DNA from 4 places in the Kitasatospora acidiphila genome. Region 3 is predicted to be linked to each of the others. Evidence: riboswitches for the same ligand, from Rfam matches in the RefSeq annotation. Region 3 holds a riboswitch; each other region holds the start of a gene.
The links. A riboswitch is a leader RNA that binds a small molecule or an ion and turns the genes downstream of it on or off. The one in region 3 is predicted to bind cyclic di-AMP.

Region 1: another riboswitch for cyclic di-AMP. It lies ahead of E6W39_RS19545 (M23 family metallopeptidase); the one in region 3 lies ahead of E6W39_RS42600 (LysM peptidoglycan-binding domain-containing protein).
Region 2: another riboswitch for cyclic di-AMP. It lies ahead of E6W39_RS34975 (transglycosylase family protein); the one in region 3 lies ahead of E6W39_RS42600 (LysM peptidoglycan-binding domain-containing protein).
Region 4: another riboswitch for cyclic di-AMP. It lies ahead of E6W39_RS30445 (C40 family peptidase); the one in region 3 lies ahead of E6W39_RS42600 (LysM peptidoglycan-binding domain-containing protein).

The regions. Positions count from the first base shown of each region.
Region 1 is NZ_VIGB01000003.1:4,147,253-4,151,213, reverse strand. It holds gene E6W39_RS19560 (TetR-like C-terminal domain-containing protein) at 1-97, opposite strand, end outside; gene E6W39_RS41695 (TetR family transcriptional regulator) at 64-234, opposite strand; gene E6W39_RS19555 (alpha/beta fold hydrolase) at 234-1,076, opposite strand; gene E6W39_RS19550 (YiaA/YiaB family inner membrane protein) at 1,180-1,467, opposite strand; cyclic di-AMP (ydaO/yuaA leader) riboswitch at 1,650-1,802, shown strand; gene E6W39_RS19545 (M23 family metallopeptidase) at 1,816-2,709, shown strand; gene E6W39_RS19540 (hypothetical protein) at 2,731-3,642, opposite strand; gene E6W39_RS19535 (GNAT family N-acetyltransferase) at 3,686-3,961, shown strand, end outside.
Region 2 is NZ_VIGB01000003.1:7,402,886-7,406,846, reverse strand. It holds gene E6W39_RS34980 (hypothetical protein) at 443-1,405, shown strand; cyclic di-AMP (ydaO/yuaA leader) riboswitch at 1,924-2,068, shown strand; gene E6W39_RS34975 (transglycosylase family protein) at 2,076-3,242, shown strand; gene E6W39_RS34970 (hypothetical protein) at 3,401-3,610, shown strand; gene E6W39_RS34965 (LacI family DNA-binding transcriptional regulator) at 3,721-3,961, opposite strand, start outside.
Region 3 is NZ_VIGB01000003.1:270,773-274,733, reverse strand. It holds gene E6W39_RS02355 (LLM class flavin-dependent oxidoreductase) at 1-779, opposite strand, end outside; gene E6W39_RS02350 (MarR family winged helix-turn-helix transcriptional regulator) at 970-1,392, shown strand; gene E6W39_RS42600 (LysM peptidoglycan-binding domain-containing protein) at 1,536-2,351, opposite strand; cyclic di-AMP (ydaO/yuaA leader) riboswitch at 2,355-2,520, opposite strand; gene E6W39_RS02340 (serine hydrolase domain-containing protein) at 2,686-3,961, opposite strand, start outside.
Region 4 is NZ_VIGB01000003.1:6,435,564-6,439,524, reverse strand. It holds gene E6W39_RS30445 (C40 family peptidase) at 66-1,157, opposite strand; cyclic di-AMP (ydaO/yuaA leader) riboswitch at 1,182-1,289, opposite strand; gene E6W39_RS30440 (C40 family peptidase) at 1,632-2,657, opposite strand; gene E6W39_RS30435 (NYN domain-containing protein) at 2,857-3,961, opposite strand, start outside.

The sequences.
Region 1 (3,961 bases), 3.9 Mb from region 3:
CGTGCTGCCCGGCGATCGCCCGGCGCAGTTCCCCGGCCAGGTCGGTGGTGACCCGGATGGCGATCAGGCGGCGCAGTCCGGCCAGTCCGCCCGGCACGTGCTTGTAGAGCGAGGGGCGGCGACCCCGGCCCTGGCGGCGACGGCGGCCAGGGTCAGGGCGTCCGGCCCGTCCTCGTCGATCAGGGCCAGGGCGTGGTCGACCACGGCGTCCGGGTTGAGTCCGGCACGGGGCATCAGGCCACCTCCTTCAGGAACGGGAGCAGGGCGTCGGCGGTGGCCTGCGGGAACTGGGCCTGCGGGTAGTGACCGGCGCCGTCGATCATCACCTTACGGCCGTTCAGTGCGGACGCCTGACGGTCCGCCACCAGCTCCGGGCTGGGGAAGTCGGGGTCCTTGCTGCCCATCACCGCCAGGGTCGGGACGTCCACCCCGGTGCTCCAGCCGATCGGCGCCGAGTCGCCGTAGACGTGGCCCCGGGTGGCCTTGCGGCGGCCCGGGGTGCGCAGGGCGGCCACCAGGCCGGCGTTGTAGGCGGCGATCTCCTCGGTCACCTCGCCCGGGTAGGCCAGCTTGTTCAGGTACCAGCCCCAGATCCTGGGGAAGGCCAGCACCGCCGAGCCCAGGGTCTTGACCATCGCCTTCTCGAAGGCGGTCGCCGGGACCTTCTCGATGAAGGCGTTCAGCAGCACGATCCCGGCCACCCGCTCGGGCGCGTCGGAGGCGACCCGGACCACGCTGGCGCCGGTGTAGGAGTGGCCGACCAGCACGGCCTTGTCGATCTTCAGGTGGTCCAGGAGGGCGATGGCGTCCGCGGCCGCCGAGGCCGGGCTGTAGTCGTCCCAGTCGATCGAGGACTCGCCGAAGCCGCGCAGGTCCATGGTGATCACCCGGTAGCCGGCCGCGTTGAGCAGCGGACGCAGGTGGCGGAAGCTGCGCCGGGTCTCGAGCATCCCGGGGAGCAGCAGCACCGGGGCGCCGCCGCCGGTGCCCGGAGTGTCGTCGAAGGCGAGGGTGCCGCCGGGGAGTCGGAGGTACTGGGTCTGCGGGGCGGTGCTGGTGGCGTTCGTGGCGTTCATGGCGCTGGCCTCCTGACCGGGATCGGTGGGCGCCGGCTGCTGCCGACACCCACAAAGCTATGGCTAATAGCCATAGCCGTCAACCTCTGGACGGCCAGTGGCATCAGGACTCGACGCGGAACGGATCGTGCTCGGCGAGCAGCTTCTCCAGGCGCGCCTGGTCGACCCGGTTGACCACCTCGCCCTCCTGCTGGCGGTCCCGGATCACCTTGGCCAGGGTGAACGCCGAGGTCACGGTGTAGAGCGCGCCGAGCGCGAGGAAGGCGCGCACCCATGCGCTGACCGGCAGATAGGCGATGCCGATCGCGAGTCCGCTGCCGGCAAGGGCGAAGGAGAGGATCGCCTGGACGTAGTAGGCGGACGTGGTCCGCGGCTGTACCGAGGAAGTCATGTGTGAAGGATCGCCAACTCCGGTGCGGGGCACCTGAGTACGGGTACTCAGTTCGGCACTCAGCGTGAGGGGCGGTCAATCCCACGAGGGCGGCTTGGAATCAGGAGCTCCTAGGATTAACGTTTGATAACGCAGCGCGGTCGGAAACGCCGTACCCTGACGGCACCGTGCGCGTCGCCTAATCCGCAGGCCTGCCTCAACCGCAGGTCGGGAGCCGGGGAACCACCGTTCCTTGGGGTGAATCGGAGCGATCGCGGCCACGGCCGGGGCCGCTCGGTAGGAGACCTTCCGCTCCGAACCCGTCAGCTAACCCGGTAGGCGCGAGGGAAGGAAAGGAGCGCGCCCCCCGTGGCGTTGACGCACACCCCGCACAGCAACAGCGGCCTGCTCGACCACCCCGACGCGCCCGACGACTCCGCCCGCCACCGGCTGCCCAAGCAGACCCGCACCAGCGCCCCGGTGCTCGGAGTCACCGCGATGGCCGCCGCCCTCGGCGCCACCGGCTTCACCGCCACCGCCGCCGCGGCCGCCGCTCCGGCGAGTGCCGCGCCCGCAGTCAGCGCGCCCGACCAGGCGGACCCCGGGCTGGCGCTGGCTGCCCGGATCCAGCAGCAGGCCGACGGCGCCCCGGGCGCCGAGGACGGCGAGGACGCCGACCAGCTGACGGCCGGCCAGGGCGCCGCCCACCAGGAGAGCGCCCGGCAGGAGGCCGCCCGGTTGGCCGCCGCGCAGGAGGCAGCCGCCAAGCGGGCCGCCCAGCAGGCGGCCGCCACCGAGCAGGCCGCCCGCACCGAGCAGCCGGCGGCTCCCGCCGAGGCCGCCGAAGCCGTCGCGGTCGCACCCGCCGAGCAGCCGGCCGCCGTCTCCCCGCTGCCCGGCCACACCGTCGACGCCCCGGCCGCCACCCCCTGGGAGCAGCTGCGCACCGGCGTCGAGATCTCCGCGCCCGCCCACACCCCGGTGCGCGCGATCACCGCCGGCGCCGTCAGCTCGGCCGGCTGGTCCGGCCGCTACGGCTACCGGGTGATCCAGACCCTGCCGGACGGCACCGAGCTCTGGTACTGCCAGCTCGCCTCGATCTCCGCCACCGGCGGGGAGCTGGCCCAGGGCGCCGTGCTCGGCCAGGTCGGCGCCACCGGCAGCCGCGCCACCGGCCCGCGCCTGCACCTGGAGGTCCGCCCGGGCGGCGGCGCCCCGGTCGACGCGCTGGCCTGGCTCCAGGCGCACGGGGTCACCGCCTAGGGCCCCTGGAGCGGCCCTGGCTCACTCGCCGTCGGCGGTGCCGTCCCACTGCCCGATGTCCGGCAGTTCCACCAGGCCGCGCTTGACGATGTACTGGTCCACCTCGGCGGCGCCCGGCTCGGGCGCCAGGTCCTGATACTCCGTCAGCAGCAGCTCCGGCAGCCCGGGAACCGTCCACTGCCCGAGCAGCCGCACCGCCTCGGCCTGCACTGCCGCCTCGAACTCGGGGAGGTCGCCGGCCAGTTCGGCGGGCATCGGGAGGCCGAGGGCGGTCAGATCGGCCAGGTTGCGGTAGCTGCGCTGCTTCAGGTGGTCCTCCACCAGCAGCCGGGCGCCGTCGGTGGCCATGCCGATCGACAGCAGCACGCCCTCGGTCCAGCCGTCCACGCCCTCCGGCTGCTCCAGCTCCGTGAGTTCGGCCAGCACCGCGATCCGGTCATGCGGATCGAGCGCCCGGAACCAGTCCAGCCAGGCCCGCACCGCGTTCTCGTCGGCGGTGTCCACCCCGGCGGCGCGCAGCAGCAGGGTGTACAGCCGGGGCCAGGTCAGCAGGTGCGGCTGGCGCAGCAGCCCGGCCAGCAGCTCGCCCTGCCACTCGGCCTCCTCGTGCAGCCGCTGCTGCCGCTTGGCGTTCAACCGCCGGGCCGCCCGCTGGTGGTCGATCAGCAGTCGGACGGCGGCGCCGTAGGCCAGCGGGTCCTCGTCCGGGGCGGGCTGCACATAGAGGTGGATCCGCTCGTAGAGCAGCTCCTGCACCAGCGCGGAGGTGAGCTCGGGGAAGCCGTCGTACATCCGGGCGTCACCCAGTTCGAGCAGCGCCAGGACCGCGTTCAGCGGACCCTCCGGCACTGGGTCGAGACCCTGCTCGGCAGCCCAACGCAGCAGCTCAGCGGTGTGCGGCCGGGGTGCCAGCCGCAGGTTCTCGTCGTCCATGACCGGTACGGTAACCGCTTCGGCGGGCACTACCGTACGTGCCATGCACCCCGTCCTGCTCACCGGGCCACGGCTCACCATCCGTGAGTTCCACCATGTGCCGCGCGACGTCGACGCGTTGCACGCGATCTTCGGCGATCCGCAGACCGCCCGCTACCTCCCGTTCGAGCCGCGCGACCGGGAGGACTGCGCCGACCAGGTCGCGCTCTACCTGGACGAGGCGGAGAAGCAGCCGCGCACCGTCTTCCGGATGGCCGCCACCCTGACCGAGGACGGCGAGGACGCCGTGCCGCTCGGCAACGCGGTGCTCGGCATCGAG
Region 2 (3,961 bases), 7.1 Mb from region 3:
GCTCGGCGCCCGACCGCTCCGGCCGCCGGCCGCCTCCGGCTCGTACGGGCAGGGCGAATGCCTTACTTGTCGTGATGATAACGCTAATGCACGTGCATCGGCATGCGATTTTGCGCGTGCACCGTCAGGAACTTGATGTGACAAACCCTCGCCAAACCGACACAATCCGCCAGACAGAACTGGACATTTGAGGGTGATTCAGCTCTTCGATCGTCACCCCGTGTCAGGGGACGTCCACGACCCTCTGACCGGTTCGGCCATTGACAGGCCCATTCCACGGTCGAGTTCGCATCCGAACCCTCACACTCCGTCACATCAATGGAACGAGAGGCCGGTTTTCCGGACGCCGGGCCTGGCCATCGGCGGAGCGGAGCCGGACGGCGGGCAATCGACCGGCAGCCCGATGCGGACTGATCACGCGTATGTCCTACGATTCTGCGCCATGAGCACTGCAGCCATCCCGGGCGCACAACTGCCCGTCCGCACGCCAGGCTCCCGAGCACGGGGGCGCCACCGCCGTCCCGAGCGCCCCGAGGTCCCGGTCGGCGCGGCGCCGCTGGTCCTCGCGGTGCCGGCCGAGGCGACGCCCGAGGCGGTGGCGGTGGTCGACGAGCTGATCTCGGTGATCCGCGGCGAACAGCCCGGCATCGAAATGCTGGCCGGCTGGCTGCCGACCACGGCCGCCGAGCCGGCGGCCCAGCAGGAGCGAGACGAGCAGGACGCTCCCCAGGCACAGCCGGGCCACGCCGCCCCCACCGTGGCCGACCTGGTGGCCCGGGCCGCCGAGCTGGGCCTGCCCGCCCCGGTGCTGGTGCCGCTGGTCACCGGACCGCATGACTTCCTGGCCGGGCTGCACCAGCTCGCCGCCGAGACCGGGGCGCAGGTGACCGAGCCGCTCGGCCCGCACCCGCTGCTGGCCGAGGCGGTGCACGTGCGGCTCTCCGAGGCCGGCCTGGCCCGCGCCGACCGCGCCCGCCTGTTCGCCATCGCCACGGCCGCCGACGGCGTGGTGCTGACCACCGTGGGCGGCGAGGAGGCCGCCGCGGCGGCCGGCGTCACCGGCGTGCTGCTCGCGGCCCGGCTGGCGGTGCCGGTGGTGGCCGCCGCCCTGGACGTGCCCGGCTCGGTGGCCGGCGCCGTCGAGCACCTGCGGGCCACCGGCTCGCAGCGGCCCGCCCTGGCCCCGCTGGTGATCGGCCCCGAGGTGAGCGGCGAGGCGCTGCTGGCCGCCGCCGAGGAGACCGGCTGCCCGAGCGCCGCGCCGATCGGCGCCTACCCGACGGTCGGTCAGCTGATCGCCTCGGTGTACCTGGCCGCGCTGCCCGAGCCCGCCGAGCCCGACCCGGTCACGGAGGGCCCGCAGCTCCCCGCACAGCCCGCTGGAGAGGCTTCTGAGGAGGCCTGAGCCCCCGCAGTCCGGCTGGCCCCGTTCACGTCCCCCTGGGACGCGGACGGGGCCTTTCGCATGCCCGGACACCCGCCGACACCCGCCGGCCCCACTGGCAGGGGCTCAGTTCGTGGGCATGCCTTCACAAGGTTCGTCAATCTGCCCGTATCTGTCCGTTTTGACCCTTCTAGCACCCCGTCAGGCCGCCGGTCTCGAATTGGTAACGAGTACCTGTCAGAGCACCTTCAAGTCCCTTGGAAGTTGCCGGGAAAGCCTCCTGCGAGGGCCTCGGATTTTGAACGGCCCATCAGCCTGAAAGAGCGGCAACTTCGCTGGCGAACAACCCAGTTGCCGGTTCCCGACCCAACACTCCATCAGCTACCGGCACATCGCGATCTTGAAGGTCAAGTGAATACTGTGTGATGTCACTCACAGCTGTTTGCGATTCCTTCTTATGTCTGTCTAACGTGCTCCCCGTTCGTGGTCACACGGACCCAGCAGACCGGACGCCGAGTCCTGCCACCGACCCTGCTGGCGGCGCGAAAACGCAACCACGGCAGGAGCGGGGGACCCAGGTAAGCCGCCCCGGGAGACCGGGGCTTGGGGTGAAGCCGTGCACGCACGGCCGGGCAACTCCAGCCCGAATCCGACAGCTCACCTCGTAGGCGTAGGAGAGGAACGCGTCTTCATGCTGCCCACGACTGGCACGAACCGTCCCCGCAACGCCAAGCGCGCGATTGCCGCCACCGGCCTGCTCGGCCTGGGCCTGGCCCTGCCGTGCATCACCGCCACCACCGCCTCCGCCGCGCCGGTCTCGGTGTGGGACAAGGTCGCCGCCTGCGAGAGCACCAACAACTGGAGCATCAACACCGGCAACGGCTTCTACGGCGGCCTGCAGTTCACCTCCTCCACCTGGGCGGCCTACGGCGGCACCCAGTACGCCCCGCAGGCCAACCTGGCCACCAAGGACCAGCAGATCGCCGTCGCCGAGAAGGTGCTCGCCGACCAGGGCCCCGGCGCCTGGCCGGTCTGCTCCATCCAGGCGGGCCTGACCGCCGGCGGCGCCCCGGCGCAGGTCGACACCGGCGCCGGCAGCACCAGCAGCACCCCGGCGCCGACCCCCGCCGCCCCGGCTGCCCCCGCCGCCCCGGCGCAGCAGCAGGCTCCGGCGCCGAAGGCCGCCCCGGCGCAGCACGCCGACCGCGAGACCTACACCGTGGTGCCCGGCGACTGGCTGTCCACCATCGCCCAGAAGCACAACGTGGACGGCGGCTGGCAGAAGCTCTACGACCTCAACAAGTCGGTGCTGACCCAGGGCCCGAACTGGATCTACCCGGGCGAGAAGCTCGACCTCGGCACGGTCGCCGTGGCCACCCCCGCGGCGCCCGCCAAGAACGCTGACGACTCCTCGGACGCCGCCACCCCGGCCCCGGCCTCGCTCCCGGCCCGCACCACCAGCCTGCAGAGCAGCTCCACCAGCACCCAGAGCGCCACCGGTGCCTTCGCCGCCGCGGTCAGCTTCGCGGAGTCCAAGGTCGGCCAGGCCTACGTCTGGGGCGGCAGCAGCAACGGCGGTTGGGACTGCTCCGGCCTGACCCAGGCCGCGATGGCCCAGGCCGGCGTCTCCATCCCGCGCATCGCCGCCGACCAGGCCGCCGCCTCCACCCGGGTGTCGCTGGCCAGCCTGCAGCCGGGCGACCTGCTCTTCTGGTCCAGCAACGGCAGCGACTCCGGCGTCTACCACGTGGGCCTGTACGTGGGCGGCGGCAAGTTCGTGGAGGCCGCCAACCCGAGCGCCGGCGTGAAGTACGAGACCATCTCGAACTACACCCCGGACTTCGCCGGCCGGGTCTGACCCGCCGCACCGCCGGCGGGCCCCGACCCGCCGCGCACCGAAAGCAGCCGAGGGCCGCCTCCCGCACGTGGGGCGGCCCTCGGCCGTCCCGGTCGGGCCCTGGCAGGGCGCGGCGCCACGCGGCATGCTGAGGGCTCCGGCAGACCCGAGGAGAACCCGTGCCCAAGCCCAAGGTGACCGTCAGCCTGGACGCCGATCTGGCCATCGACGTGATGATGCTCAGCGGCGCCGGCAATCCGCAGGACGCGGTCGAACTGATCGTCCGTGACTATCTGGCGCGCTCCCGGCGGACCGAGGCCCGCACCGGGGAGGCCGACGATGCCGGCCGGCTCACCCACGAGCGGCGCAGCGACGCCGAGAGCGGCTGACCGGCCGACCAGCTGACCGGCCGAGCGGCCGACCGCCCGCCCGCGGAACGCGAAGTGCCGCCGACCCCGAAGGGCCGGCGGCACCCGCTGAGCGGCACTGAGATGGACTCTTATCGCGGCCGGGCTCCGGTGGAGCCGCGCATCACCAGCTCCGGCTGGAACATGAACTCGGTCCGCTGGGTGGACTGGCCGCCGACCTCCTCGAGGAGCGCGTCCACCGCGGCGGTGGCCATCGCCTCCACCGGCTGGCGGATGGTGGTGAGCGGCGGCTCGGTGAAGGCGATCAGCGGCGAGTCGTCGAAGCCGACCACCGAGACGTCTCCCGGCACGCTCAGCCCGCGCTGGCGCACC
Region 3 (3,961 bases):
CCGAGCCGGCCGAGTGCGTCGACCAGCTGCGCCGTGCTCGCGCCCGGCCCGCCCAGCGGCTCACCGGGCAGCGGCACCGCCGGCTCGAAGCCGGGCGGCACCACGAAGCACACCGAGGAGAGCATCAGGTCGCCCGGATCGCGGTCGACCTGCTCGCCGAAGGCGTCCAGCCGCCCACGCACCTCGTGCACCTGCTCCGGCGTGCTCACCCCGCCGTGCCAGCCGTCACCGAAGCGCAGCGCCCGGCGCAGCGCGGCGTCGCTCTGGCCGCCGACCCAGATGTCCGGCCCGCCCTTGGCGCGCGGCGCGGTCGCGGGCACCGCCTTGGCCAGCGTGGTGAACCGGCCCTCGAAGTCGACCGGCGCGCCGTTCCAGAGCGCCCGCAGCACGGCCAGCGCCTCGTCGGTGCGGGCGCCGCGCTGCCGCACGTCGAGTCCGAGGGCGGCGAACTCCGCCGGATCCCAGCCGGTGCCGACGCCGAGCGCGAACCGTCCGCCGGAGAGCACGTCCAGCCCCGCCGCCTGCTGGGCGACCGTGAGCGGGTGGCGGTAGGGCAGCGCCAGGATGCTGGTGGCGAGCCGGATCCGCGAGGTCGCGCCGGCCACCGCCGAGAGCAGGGTCAGCGGATCGAGGACCGCGCCGCCTTCGCTGTGCAGCAGATGGTCCGACGCCAGCAGATAGTCCAGGCCGAGCTGTTCGGCCCGTAGCGCGGTCCGCAGGACCAGGCCGGCGGCGCCGGTCGGCCAGCGCGGCGGTTCCAGGGATACTCCCAGCTGCATGGTGAGCCACCTCTCCCGAGTTCGGGGACCGGCGAGTCGCCCGCCCCGAGCGCCACCCTAGAAAATACCTGACGGGACGTCAGCCACGGGGGCGGTCATGTCACCCTGGGTGGCCGCGCTGGCAGTAATGTTGTGCTCTGCAACCAGTAGCCACTGGTAACCGTAGCCCCTGCCCTTGTAGGAGACGTCGTTGTCCGGCCGAGACGCCTCGATCGAGACCATCCAGCGCGAGCTGACCGCCTTCGCCCGGCGGGCCCGGCACAAGGCCTCGCAACTGCACCCCGAGCTGTCCCTGGTGAGCTACAGCATGCTCGACCTGATGCACGAGCGCGGCGGCTGCCGGGCAGCCGACCTGGCGGCCCACTTCATGCTCGACAAGTCCACGGTCAGCCGTCAGGTCGGCGCCCTGGAGAAGCTCGGGGTGATCGTCCGGGAGGTGGACCCCGACGACCACCGCGGCCAGATCCTGCGGCCCAGCGAGGCGGGCCTGAAACTGCTCAACGAGGCCTACCAGATGCGCCGGCAGTCCTTCCTGGAGCGGTTCACCGGCTGGGACGACGACGACCTGGCCGGATTCGCCCGCTACCTGGTCCGCTACGGCGAGGCCGACTGACTCCGCCGCCGTCCCCGGGAAACGCCGAGGCCGGCCGGCCCGACGCGGAGTCGGGCCGACCGGCCAAGGGCTGAGAGGGGATCAGCGGTACAGCAGCACCGGTCGGTCGGACAGGTCCGACCGGTGAGACCGGGTCAGGCGGCTTAGTACGCCGAGTGGGTCTGCCAGAACGCCCAGGCGGCGTTCGGGCTGCCGTAGGTCTGGTTCATGTACTGCAGGGCCCAGCGCAGCTGAGTGGCCGGGTTGGTCTGCCAGTCGGCACCGGCGGACGCCATCTTGTTGCCGGGCAGGGCCTGCGGCAGGCCGTAGGCGCCGGAGCTCGGGTTGGTGGCGGACACGTTCCAGCCGCTCTCGTGGCTGATGATCTGGTCGAACGAGGCCAGCTGGTCGGCCGGGACGATGGAGGCGGCCAGCGCCTGCAGCGAGCCCGGGGTGGACGCGACCGGCGCCGGGGCGGCGGCCTGGGTGGTGGTCTGCACGGCGGCGGAGGTGCTCGCGGCCGGGGCGGACTTGTGCTGGACCGGGGCGCTCTGCTGCTGGGCCGGCGCCGGGGCGGCGGCCTGGTGCTGGGCGGCACCCAGGGCAAGGTGCTGACCCGGGTAGATCACGTTCGGATTGCTGAGCACCGACTTGTTCAGGTCGTAGAGCTTCTGCCAGCCGCCCTGCACGTTGTGGGCGTTGGCGATCTTGAACAGGGTGTCGCCGGAGACGACGGTGTAGCTCGCCGGGGCGGCCTGGGCCGGAGCCTGCGCGGCGGCCGGCTGGGCGGCGACCGGGGCAGCGTCCTCGTGGTGGGACTGCACGGCGTGGTGGCCGTAGTGCTGCGGGGTGGCGGCGTTGGCGCCACCGGCGGCGATCAGCGGGAGACCGGCACCCACGCCGGCCACCACGGCGACGGCGACGGCGCGCTTGAGGGCGGAGCGGCTGGGCAGGCTGGGACGACCGTTGGTCGAGAGCATGAAGTGTTTCCTCTCCCACGCCTACGAGGTGAGCTGTCGGGTTCGGGCTGGAGTTGCCCGGCCGCGCTAGGCGCGGCTTCACCCCAAGCCCCGCCCGGAGAAGCTCCGGGTGGGGCGGTCTTACCTGTGGGTCCCCCGCCCTTGCCGTGGTGCTAGGTGCACGTGACTCGCTCGGTCCGGCGGCAAGGCTCGGCGTTCCGGAGAGCGAGGTTCGTGTGAGGACGAACGAGAAGAACCGTAAACAAACCATCGGCCGTATCACAAGCTGATGTGAGCTGTCTCATGTTTCGGCCGGGGGAGGCATGGGAGATCGACCGGGGTGTCTGACGATGAGTCAGCCGGCGTGCCAGCCGGTCGGGTCGACACCTCCCGGAACCGCCTCCGCCGGGCCGTACGGCGCTCTGGTCAGGATGAGTCCGCCCAGGTCAAGGTGGCTGACCGAGCCGTCCGCGGCGTGGCCGACCCGCAGCGGCTCGCCCGCGTAGTAGCCGTCCAGACAGGTCCAGCTGCCGTCGGCCTCCGGGCGCAGCCGAGTGGGCGCCGAGGCGCTGGCCGGCTCCCGCAGCTCCAGCTCGCCGCCCGCCCGCAGATGCACGGCGAGCGACCTCGTCCCCCAGTACCAGGGCCCGGTCAGCGCGAGCAGGCTGGGATCGGCGTCGGTGAACGGGCGCCACGGCGCCGGGAACCGCGGCTCGTGCTCGGCCACGATCCGCACCAGATCGGCGGCGATCGTTCCAGTGGACGTGCCGGACGTCACATTGGCCAGCGCGACCCCTGCCAGATCCTCGCTCTCGCTCGCCCACAACCCGGCCACGAATCCCGGGATCGAGCCGGTGTGGCCCACCAGCAGCCGGCCGTCCTGCCGCTTCACCTCCAGGCCCAGGCCGTGGCAGAGCGTCCAGTCGCCCTCGGGCGCGCTCGCGGGCCGGCGCATCTCGGCCAGCGTCCCGGCGGCCAGCACCTTGTCGTCCCCGCCGACCAGGAACGCCGCCCACCGGCACAAATCGGCTGCCGTGGACCAGAGTTGGCCGGCCGGCGCCATCTCCCCGGTGTCGGTGAGCGGCTCCGGCATCATCACGTCGGCCCACGGGTGCACCGCGAACCCGCCCGCGTGCGGGGCCTGCGGCAGCAGCGTGGTGCGGATCAACCCCAGCGGCTCCAGCACCTCGTGGTGCAGCACCTCCCCCCACGGCTCGCCGCGCAGCCGCGCGACCAGCGCGCCCAGCAGCGCGTACCCCGGGTTGGAGTAGCGGAAGCGCTCCCCGGCCGGGTAGCGGAACGGCTGCTCCTCCAGCAGCTCGGACAGCTCCGGGCGCAGCGAGCCGGGGGTGCGCTCCCACCACGGGCCGGGCGGCTCCGCGGCCAGCCCCGCAGTGTGGGAGAGCAGCTCACGGATGGTGGCGTGCCCGGCGGCGGTGCCGGGCAGGTGCTGCTCCAGCGGGTCGGCCAGATCGAGCAGGCCCTCGTCACGCAGCCGCAGCACCAGCACCGCGGTGAAGGTCTTGGTGATCGAGCCGATCCGGAACTGCACGTTGGCGTCGGGCGCATGGCCCTCGATCATGCTGCGCGCGCCGGACCAGGCCATGCGCCCGCTGCGCATCACGGCCCCG
Region 4 (3,961 bases), 6.2 Mb from region 3:
AGCCGAAAGAGCCCGGCCCCCGAAGCGGGGACCGGGCTCTTTCCCGACGAACCGTCAGGGGCGCATCACACGCGGATGATGGCCGCGATCGGCATCACGGTGGCGTTCTCGTAGTGCACGACCGCGCCGGTGTGCGGGGCGTGGATGATCTGCCCGCCACCCACGTACATGCCGACGTGGTGCATGTCGGAGAAGTAGATGATCAGGTCGCCGGGCTGCGCGTTGGCGATGTCCGTGCCCACGTTGGTGCCGATCGTGGCCTGCTCCTCGGAGGTGCGCGGCAGCGAGACGCCGGCCTTCGCGTAGGCCCACTGCATCAGGCCCGAGCAGTCGAACGAGGTCGGACCGGCGGCACCGTAGACGTACGGCGAGCCCAGCGCGGACTCGGCGGCGGCGATCGCGGCCTGCGCGTGCGAGCCGGCCGGGATGCTGCTCAGATCGGTGCGGGCGCTGCCGCGGGAGGCGGCGTCCTGCTGGCCGGCCTGGCTCTGGGCCTGGCTGGCGGCGGCCTTGGCAGCGGCGGCGGCCTGGGCCTCCTGCGCGGCGATGGCCTGCTTCTGCTGCTCGGTGAGCGAGTTGAGCAGGTCCTGGGCGGCCTTCAGCTTGGCCTGGGCGTCGTCCTTGGCGGACTTCAGCTGGGCGGTGGTGGAGTCCAGCTCGGCCAGCTTGCCGCTCGCGTCGGCCTTGTCCTGGTCGAGCTTGCGCTGCTCCTGCTGGAGCTCCTTCAGCGTCTCGCCCTGGCTGGTGTTCAGCTGGTTGATCGAGCCGGCCTGGTTGAGGAAGCTGTCCGGGTTCGCGTTCAGCATCAGCTGAACCGTCGGGGATATCCCGTCGTTGGCGTACTGGTCGGCGGCCACGCCGGCCAGGCCGTTCTGCAGGTTGGTCACCTGGTCCTGCTGCCGGGCCACCTGGTCCTGCAGGTCGCCGACCTGCTTCTGCAGCGTCTGCTGCTTGGACTGGGCCGTCATGTACGCCTGGTTGGCCGCCTCGGCCTTCTGGTTGAGGTCGTCGACCTGGGTCTTCACCTGGTCCAGCGTCGGCGCCGGGTCGGCGTGCGCGCTGGTCTGTGCGGACAGGGCGACGGCGGTCGCCGCAGCAGCGGTCAGGATCGACGCGCGAGTTCGGCCGACGGGCTTGGGACGACGGTGGGACGCCACGAATCCTTCTTCCTCGGGCCGCCTACCGGGTGAGCTGACGGGTTCGGGCCGGAAGCATGCCCTACGACGCCTCACCGGCCCGCGGGCCGACCTGGCGCCGATTCACCCCGGAGGAACGTGTGGTTCCCCGGCTCCGGTCCACAGCACCCCCGCGGGGACTCCCCTCGGGCCGTCAACTGCCCGGGCTGCTTTCCGAACTCGGCGGGACCTCCGCTGCCACCCGGGTCGGGTGATCGCCATCGCATCGGTCTGGAGCCGACCCTAGTAACAGGTCCGTGATGTGTTCAAATCCTTGTCGGAATTACTTACGAACTTTGACTGTCCGTGATAAGCGCGTCACCCATCGGTGATCAAGACGCAGACGAACAGGTGTCCCAGCTCACAACTCGGACCGCTCGGGACCCGGACACGCGCTGACCGACCCTCAGCAGGAGGGCCGGCCAGGTGGCTCGACGGGGAGTCAGCGGGGTCGGGTCAGACCCGGCGGATGGTCTTGATCGGGCCGATCGAGGCGGCGTCGGCGATCCGCACCACGTCACCGGTGTGCGGGGCGTGCACCACCTTGCCGTTGCCGATGTACATCCCCACGTGGTGCGCGTCGGCGCCGTAGATCACCAGGTCGCCGGGCTGCGCGTCGGCCAGGCTGGGCACGGCGGTGCCGACCGTGGCCTGCTCCTGCGAGGTGCGCGGCAGCGAGACGCCGGCCTGCGCGTAGGACCACTGCATCAGGCCCGAGCAGTCGAAGGTGGTCGGGCCGGTGGCGCCCCAGACGTAGTAGTCGCCCAGCCGGGTCAGCGCCTGCTGCACCGCGCTGCCCGCGTAACCGCCGGCCTGCGGCAGGCCGATCGGCGTGCGGACGTCGCTGCGCGAGGCGTGGTCGTCGGCGGTGACCGCCGCCCGGTCGGCCGCGCTCAGCGAGGCCAGCAGCTGCTGCGCCGCCGCCAACTTGCCCTGCACATCGGTCTTGGCCGCGTTCAGCTCCTGCGTCGAGCGGTCCAGCTCGGCCAGCGTGTCGGCGGCTTCCTTCTTCTCCTGGTCCAGCTTGCGCTGCTGGTCCATGAGCGACTTCAGCGCGGCGGTCTCGGAGGTGGTGGCCATCTGCATGCTGGCCGTCTGGTCCAGGTAGCTCTGCGGGTTGGAGTTGAGCATCACCTGGACCGCGGGGTCGATCCCGTCGGTGCGGTACTGGTCGCCCGCCACCGCCGCCAGGCCGGACTCCAGGTCCGTCACCTGCTGCTGGGTGCGGGCCACCTGGTCCTGCAGCTGGGTGGCCTGCTGGCGCAGCTGGGTGGCGCGCTCGTTGGCCCCGTCGTACTTCTCGGACGCCGCCTCGACCTGCTGGTTCAGTCCGTCGACCTGCGTCTTGACGTCGTCCACCGACGGCTTCGGGTCGGCCCAGGCGCCCGGCTGCGCGGAGAGGGCGACCGCCGTCGCGGCAGCGGCGGTGAACACGTAGACCCGCGCACGACTCGGCTGCTTGGGACGGCGGTGGGACGCCACTGGACCGCTCCTTCTTCTGCCGGCCGCCTACCTGATCGGGTGAGTGGCCGGAAAAATAGGTTTGACGCCGGACCCTACTGAACATCAGAACCCTGCGCTACTCCCCCGGCCGCGAACCACCTTCGGTCGAACGGCCTTCACCGGGCCTTCACCGGCGCTCAACTGGTGACGGACGGACCGGCGGCAGGCGAACGGCGGCTCAGCTGCGCGCCAAGCGGTTGAGCAGCAGGACCGACGAGACGGGGCGCGCGCCGGCCTTCCGCACGCCGTCGGCCACCTCGCGGTCGGCCGAGACCACCACCACCGGGCGGCCCTGCGGCTCGGCCCGGACCAGCTGGCGGATCAGCTCGTCCGCGGTCTGCCCGGTCCGGCTGAACCGCACCCGCACCCCGCGCGGCGGCGCCATGATCACCGGCACGTCCAGGTCCTGCCCGTCGAAGACGCAGGTCACCTCGGCCTGGGTGCGCTGCGCCAGCATCGCCAGGCCGCCGAGCAGCCGCATCCGCTGCTGCTCCAGCGGCAGCGTCGGGTAGCCGGTCTTGGTCACGTTGTAGCCGTCCACCACCAGGTGGACCTGAGGAATCGCCAGCAGCTGGTCCAGCAGCGCCGGATCGTCCTCGGCCAGCCCGCGCCGGGCCACGTCGTGCGGCGAGGCGGTGCCCGGCACCACCGCGTCCACCAGGTCGGCCGGATGCAGCTGGGTGACCGGGAGCGCCAGCTCCCGCTGCAACCCCTGGGCCGACTGCAGCACGGTGTCCAGCAGCAGCCGCAGTCGCATGTCGGCCACGCTGCGCCCCTCCCGGGCCGACCGGCGGCCGGACTCCAGGGTGCTCTCCAGCTCGGCCACCCGGTGGCGCAGCCGGCGGTTCTCGCTCTCCAGGCCGGTCCGCTCGGTGGCGGCCACCGCCTTGGCGCTGTCCAGCTCGCCCTGCAGCTTGCGGCTCTCCGCCTGGGCCCGGCGGGTGTCGCTCTCCAGACTGCGCACCTTCTTGCGCAGCGCCTCCAGCTCCCGGCGCACCCCTTCGCTCTCGGCGCGCTGGCGCTCCAGGTCGGCCCGGGCCAGCGCCTTGGTCGCGGCCAGCTCCTCCTGGAGCTTCTCCAGCAGCCGGGCGGCCTCGGCGGCCGCATCGGCCACCTCGGCCCGCTCCGCCTGCTCGCCGGCCTCGGCCACCAGGCGGGTCCAGCCGCGGGTGCGCAGCAGGTAGGCGGCGGCGGCCACGTCCAGCGGCTCGGCGGCGCCCGGCACCTGGCCGGCCTCCAGGGCCGCCACCAGGTCCGGCTGGCCGGCCCGCAGGCGGTCCGCT